2 regions of the Exiguobacterium sp. SH5S13 genome follow, and region 1 is predicted to be linked to the other one. Evidence: riboswitches for the same ligand, from Rfam matches in the RefSeq annotation. Region 1 holds a riboswitch; the other holds the start of a gene.
The links. Region 1 has a riboswitch for FMN ahead of EVJ30_RS05225 (ECF transporter S component). Riboswitches for the same ligand answer to the same signal wherever they lie in the genome.
Positions count from the first base shown of each region.

Region 2: it holds a riboswitch for FMN, as region 1 does, so the genes downstream of both, ribD (bifunctional diaminohydroxyphosphoribosylaminopyrimidine deaminase/5-amino-6-(5-phosphoribosylamino)uracil reductase RibD) here and EVJ30_RS05225 (ECF transporter S component) in region 1, are expected to answer to the same signal.

Region 1 is NZ_SJUS01000006.1:45,112-48,518, forward strand. It holds gene EVJ30_RS05220 (NupC/NupG family nucleoside CNT transporter) at 1-736, shown strand, start outside; gene EVJ30_RS05225 (ECF transporter S component) at 847-1,434, opposite strand; FMN riboswitch at 1,593-1,734, opposite strand; gene EVJ30_RS05230 (HesB/IscA family protein) at 1,832-2,188, shown strand; gene EVJ30_RS05235 (Rossmann-fold NAD(P)-binding domain-containing protein) at 2,298-3,152, shown strand; gene EVJ30_RS05240 (NAD(P)/FAD-dependent oxidoreductase) at 3,193-3,407, opposite strand, start outside.
Region 2 is NZ_SJUS01000023.1:15,381-18,787, forward strand. It holds gene ribE (riboflavin synthase) at 1-380, opposite strand, end outside; gene ribD (bifunctional diaminohydroxyphosphoribosylaminopyrimidine deaminase/5-amino-6-(5-phosphoribosylamino)uracil reductase RibD) at 361-1,443, opposite strand; FMN riboswitch at 1,593-1,735, opposite strand; gene EVJ30_RS11695 (undecaprenyl-diphosphate phosphatase) at 1,828-2,640, opposite strand; gene EVJ30_RS11700 (homing endonuclease associated repeat-containing protein) at 3,092-3,407, shown strand, end outside.

The DNA.
Region 1 (3,407 bases):
GACACAATCAGAATTGTTTGCCGTCATGGTCGGTGGTCTCGCATCGGTTGCCGGTTCGGTACTTGCTGGATACGCCGCACTCGGTGTTCCGCTCGAGTACTTGCTCGCAGCGAGCTTCATGGCAGCGCCTGCTGGTTTGATGTTTGCGAAAATCATCGTTCCGGAAACAGAAACTCCGGATGATGATATCGAAATTGCTGAAGATGAAGAGAACAAAGCAGCAAACTTCGTCGATGCGGCCGCTCGCGGTGCGTCAGACGGTTTGTTCCTCGCATTGAACGTCGGTGCGATGCTTCTTGCCTTCGTTTCATTGATCGCACTCGTCAACTTGCTTCTCGGTGGAATCGGTGGTTGGTTCGGTCTAGAAGGCCTCTCACTTCAATTGATCCTTGGTTACGTGTTTGCACCGCTCGCGTTCGTCATCGGTGTACCATGGGCAGATGCCGTACAATTCGGTAGCTTCCTTGGACAAAAACTCGTCTTGAACGAATTCGTTGCCTTCTCTGAGTTCGCACCGATCATCGGTTCAGGTGATTTGTCAGCTCGTACAGAAGCGATGATCGCGTTCGCACTCTGTGGATTCGCCAACATCTCATCACTTGCCATCCTTCTCGGTGGTCTTGGTGGTATGGCTCCGAACCGTCGTAACGACATCGCACGTATGGGTGTCCTCGCGATTCTCGCAGGTACGCTTGCGAACTTGATGTCAGCGACTCTCGCTGGTCTTCTTCTCTAATCGTTATTCACAAACAAGAGCGCTCACTCCGGTGGGCGCTCTTGTTCATGGTTGCCATATAGTGACTACAAAAAATCACCCAAGGGATGTCTCCCTTGGGTGATTGGGCGTTAAGCTTGCAGTTGCATGTGTTGACGTTCGATCCACGGCTTCAACTTCAGGAAGAGCGGGACGAACAAGGCGGTGATCAATAATGCCTTAATCAAGTTGAACGGTAAGATGCCGTACAAGACGAGGTTCGTTTTGACTGCCGGATCGGCCATCTCGGCCATTCCGAAGAAGAACGCGTAAGCTGGTAAAATGAGTAGGTAGTTCAAAATCGCCAAGCTGAGCGCCATCGTGATCGTACCTGCCACGAGGCCTGAAGCGAGCGCTTTATTCGTTTTACGTTTATGGTAGAACCAAGCGACCGGATATATGAAGGCGACACCTGCGAAGAAGTTCGCGACTTCACCGACCGGGACGCCGCCACCGTTAAAGACATAGTAGAGGACGTTTTTGAGAGCGACGACCACGACACCTGCGAGTGGCGAGAAGACGATACCGGCGACGAGCGCTGGGATGTCACTGAAGTCCACTTTTAGGAATGGTGGCAGGAAGGGTAGCGGGAAGTTAAAGAGCATGAGGACGAATGAAATCGCCCCGAGCATCGATAGCGTCACCAGTGTTGTCAATCGTTTGTTGCGCGTTGTTTTCATCAAAATCTCTCCTTTTGTCGCTCCTTGATGAATGGCACCCGTCGCATAGAAAAACCCGATTGTGTGAACAATCGGGAGAGTTTACGCGCATACGAAACAGATGTTCTCGTCAACGTTTAAGCCACGCCAAAGAAAACATCCAAATATCGGTCGGATGCCGCCATCTTCTCCCATCCAGACTTTACTGTCGGCTTTCGAATCTCACGAAATCAGCAAGCAACGCCTTGCTCGCTCACGGGCTGAGAAGAACTTGTCTTCAATACCGCCGGTCGGGAATTTCACCCTGCCCCGAAGATGGAACGATTTAATTTTTTTTGTTACAGTTTAGTTATACAAGATATTTCACAAAATCACAAGTCAGTTGACTTGAAGTGAAGATAAATGAGGAGGAGTTCAGATGATTCATTTGACAGAGCCAGCCGCACTACAAGTCATCGATATGATGAAACAGACCGAACGCCCTGAAAATCAGTTCTTACGGATCAAAGTCCAAGGCGGTGGGTGTACCGGCCTATCCTATGGGATGGGGTTCGATGAAGACAAGACGGACAAGGATGTCCAGTTCGACCATTACGGTGTCCGCGTCATCGTCGCCGAAGCTGACCACGGTGTCGTCGACGGGCTCGAGATCGACTACAAGCAGTCGATGCTTGGCGGGGGCTTCACGATCAAAAATCCGAACGCGATCGCGACGTGCGGTTGCGGCTCGAGTTTCCGGACGGCGGCGAACGCCGGCACGCCCGGGGATTGCTAAACGATAGACGGGTTGCCGACATGTTCGGCAACCTTTTTTGGTGAGCATGTTAATGAGAGGAAATGAACGGGAATATTGGATGGAGAAGGATGAGAAGGGGGTAGGTACGATGAGGAAAGTGTTGATTTTCGGTGGCTCACGTTACTTTGGGAAACGGCTCGCGCTCCGTCTCGCTGAAGCGGGGGACGACGTGACGATCGTCACACGCGGTCAGCTGCAAGTGCCGGAAGCGGAAGGCATCCGCTCCATTAAAGGCGACCGTCAGTCGGTCGCGACGATGAAAGACCTCGCACGCAACGAGTATGACCTCGTCTACGACAATATTTGTTTCAATCCGTATCAGGCGAAGATCGCGACAGACGCCTTCATGGATCGGGTCGGGAAATATGTGCTCACGTCGACGATGTCCGTATATGCGCCAGAGGCAGCTTTAAAAGAAAGCGACTTCAATCCGCTCCATCATGAATATCACCTCGACGCGGAACACGATTACGGACAAGGGAAACGAGAGGCCGAATCGTACTTCTTCCATCGGGCCTCATTCCCGGTCACGACGGTGCGGTTGCCGATCGTCCTAGGGCCGGATGATTACACCGACCGGTTAAAATTTTATGTCGACGCGGTTCGGAACGAAGAACCGATCGTATTACATCACCCGGAGGCGTTGATGGGATTCATCTCGAGTTTCGAGGCGGCAGCTTTCTTGGAATGGGTCGGCCGTGCCGACGTGAGGGGGCCGTTCAACGCCGCGAGCGACGGCCTCATCTCGCTAGGTGCGCTCATGGAACGAATTGGACAGCATATCGGTAAACCGGTCCAAATCATTAAGGATGGGGCGTCGTCCCCGTACGATACGGACGTCGACTACTACATGTCGAACGCCGAGGCGAAAAAAGCTGGCTTCGTGTTCACGCAACTCGATGATTGGATTGACCGTGTCATCATTCAAACGATCCGCAAATGAAAAAACGGCCTCTCATCGTTCGCAGATGAGAGGCCAGTCTTTATTTCCCGGCAAATACCGAGGTTGAATGTTGTGGGTGACGCGCTGTCGGGTCGACGAGCTGCTTCACTTGGTTGATGGCGATCGGTGCTTCACCGAAGCCGGTCGCGATCAATTTCACTTTGCCTTCGTACGTGGCGATGTCACCGCAAGCGAAGATGCCGGCGACTGTCGTCTCCATCCGTGAGTCGACACGGATCGTGTTTTTCTCAAACT
Region 2 (3,407 bases), on a different contig from region 1:
GACGGCTCGCAACTAATATCGATATAGACCGCGTTCGCGAGCGGACGTTTCTTGACGATGCGACCGACCCCGTCGACGTGTCCCGAGACGAAGTGACCGCCGAAGCGACCGTTCGCCGGCATCGCCCGCTCGAGGTTGACGTCCGTTCCAGGGCGGACCCCATCTAGACTGGACGCTTTGAGCGTCTCCGGCATGACGTCGACGGCAAAACTCGTTTGATCAAACGCCGTCACGGTCAGGCAAATCCCGTTCACCGAGATGCTGTCGCCGAGCTTCACGTCTTCTAACACGATCTTGCCCGCGAGCGTGAGCCGTAGCGACGGCCCGTTCCGCTTCACGGCTTTCACACTGCCGATTTCTTCAACGATTCCCGTGAACATCGGACTCCCCCTTTCTCATGACGAGCTTGATGTCGGTACCGACCGTCTCGACCGAGCCGATCGCGAAGCGCTCGATCGCATCTAACGGTCCGGCTTGGCTCGAGCGATAGATGCCTCGGTTCCCACCGAACACGCGCGGTGACTGATACATGACCCATTCGTCGACGTATCGTCCGTCAAAGAGTGACGTCACGAGCGTCGGTCCCGCCTCGATGAGCAAACGGCCGACGCCGCGACCATGCAAGTCACGAAGGACGTTGTCGAGTGTCGAATAGTCGGCAAGCTCGACACCGTTTTGAGCGAGCTCGGTCCGTTTCACTTCATCTCCAGACAGCGTATAGACGAGCACCGGCACGTCTTTCGCGCTCCGAACGAGCTGACTCGAGAGCGGTAAGCGGAGCTCGCGGTCGAGGACGACCCGAAGCGGCTGACGTGTCGGCGTGTCGAGCCGGACGGTCAAGGCCGGGTCGTCGGCGAGCACGGTCCCGATTCCAGTCAAGACGGCATCGACCGTCGCCCGTAGTTCGTGGACGTCACGCCTCGCTTCAGTCCCGGTCACCCACTGGCTCTCACCCGTGTCGAGTGCGACTTTCCCGTCTAGGCTCGTCGCCGTCTTCAATACGACGTACGGCCGTTTCGTCTCAAGCGAACGTAGGAACGCCGGATTGAGCGCACGGGCCTCGGCTTCGAGCAGACCGACTTCGACGTCGATCCCGGCCGCCTTCAAACGGGCGACACCTTTCCCTGCGACGAGCGGGTTCGGATCGTTCATCGCGATGACGGCGCGCTTGATGCCCGACTCGACGATCAAGTCGGCACACGGCGGCGTTTTCCCGTAGTGCGAGCACGGCTCGAGCGTGACGTAAATCGTCGCACCGTATGCGGACGCACCGGCCATGCGAATGGCGTGCACTTCGGCGTGCGGTTCACCGGCCTTCAAATGGGCACCGAATCCGACGACGCGACCATCTTTGACGACGACGGCCCCGACGAGCGGGTTCACACCGGTCTGTCCGGCAGCGGACTTGGCCAATTGGATTGCTTGTTGCATGTACTGTTGCATCGTTCTCCCTCCTTGTTTCGTACAGACAAAAAGACCCTAAGGATGTCCTTAGGGTCTCGGCGGGAGGTCTCAGTCGTCATTGGTCGAGCCAAATAAACGTTTTCTTTACAGAAAAACGTACGACGAAGCGCAGGTCACGAGGACCTGTCTTTTTCCTTCTCCCATCCAGACTATACTGTCGGCTCTAGAATCGCACTAGATCCACCGTTCGCACACGTGCGCCCGGGTCACGGACTTAAGGCTTGCGCCCATCACCGCCGGTTGGGAATTGCACCCGACCCCGAAGGAATATTTGTTTGTACTCCTTTACTTTAGCGCAAAAAAGAATCGAAGGCAAAAATAAAAGCGCAAAAAAAGCGCCACTCCGATGAGCAGCGCTTCCAATCAAGCCAAGAATAAGACGACGAGCAAACCGACGATCCAACAATAGAACGAGAAGTACTTGAGCTCACCCTTCGCCATGATGTGCTGGAACCATTTGAGCGAGATGGCCGTCAGCGCGTACGAGGCGATGAACGCCAAGACGAGCGGACCGAACAGATCGCGCGTCGTCGGATCGGTGAACAATACCGGCCCGTCCAAGATCATCGTCCCGAGACTGACCGGGATGAACAAGAAGAACGAGAATCGGAGCGCCGACTCTTGTTTAATGCCGAGCAACATCGCCATGACGATCGTGGCACCCGAGCGGCTGATCCCTGGGATAAGCGCGACCGCTTGGGCGAGACCGATCAAGATGGCGTCACGTAACGTGATACCGCCGTCACCTTTACTCCCGCGCATGTTGCGGATGAACCAAAGTGCGACCCCGGTCAAGATCAACGTATAGCCGACCGTCGCGACGCCGCTGAGCGTCTCACCGATCCAATCGCCGAATAACACGCCGAGCACGCCGGCCGGTAAGGTCGCGACGAGCAAGAGACCGATGAACTTGACGTCGATCATCGTATCCTCGCTGCGGTCTTTCTTAAATAAGAACGTCCACAGACTGACGACGAGCCGGACGACGTCTTGGCGATAAATCGTCAAGACGGCGAGGAGCGACGCAAAGTTGACGAAAATCTCGAACGACAGCCCCGGTAATTCGATATTGAATAACTCTTGGAAGATGACCAAATGACCGCTCGACGAGATCGGGATCGGTTCCGTGAACCCTTGGACGAGACCAAGCAGCAAGTAAAATAACCATATTGTCATATCATAATATCCTCTTTTCTCAAATTCGCTCAATGCGGATATTTTAGCAGAACCACGGTTTCATTGACCACCATTTAAAATTTTTTCGTATATTTTGAAAACTTTTATTGATTAGTCTGAAAATTAAATTTATTATAGAAGGGTACTCAACTGGACAACGGCGATGACCCCATTGTCCAGTTGGGTACATTTTCGTATGGAACTCATATAATTTACCAAAAATAAAACTTTTTGTTTACAAATGAATCCATATAATATTAAATTTGTAATATGCCTGTTACCTTTTTTTTAAATCTTTTATCCAACTTTATACCTACCGAGTCCCATTTTTAACATAAAAAACTTACAAAAGCGCTTATAAATCGTAAAAACTATCCGATAGTATGATTGTAGAAGCACTTTCGTCATCATTGTCGGTTCAGATATGAGTCCATGGAAGGAGGAACCATCATTGAGTCAAACGCTATCCACTAATACTCATCATTTATCAACCGAACAGCAACGCATGATTCACTGTATTCGTTTGCTCGGGGATTTATTAAAGGAACGTCCTCGTCGCTCTGTCTATCGTCGCTTCGCGATGGAGCAAAACTGGCCGTCTCCCGAATCGATCATTCGACAGTTCGGATCATGGGCCGAGGCACTTGCCATCGCCGGCTATGAATGGCATGGGGAAATCGCCGTTGATTTACCCGATAAAATGCCAAAATATACACGCGACGATATCGTCGAGACGCTTGCCCTCTATTCACGGGACATGGGTTCGA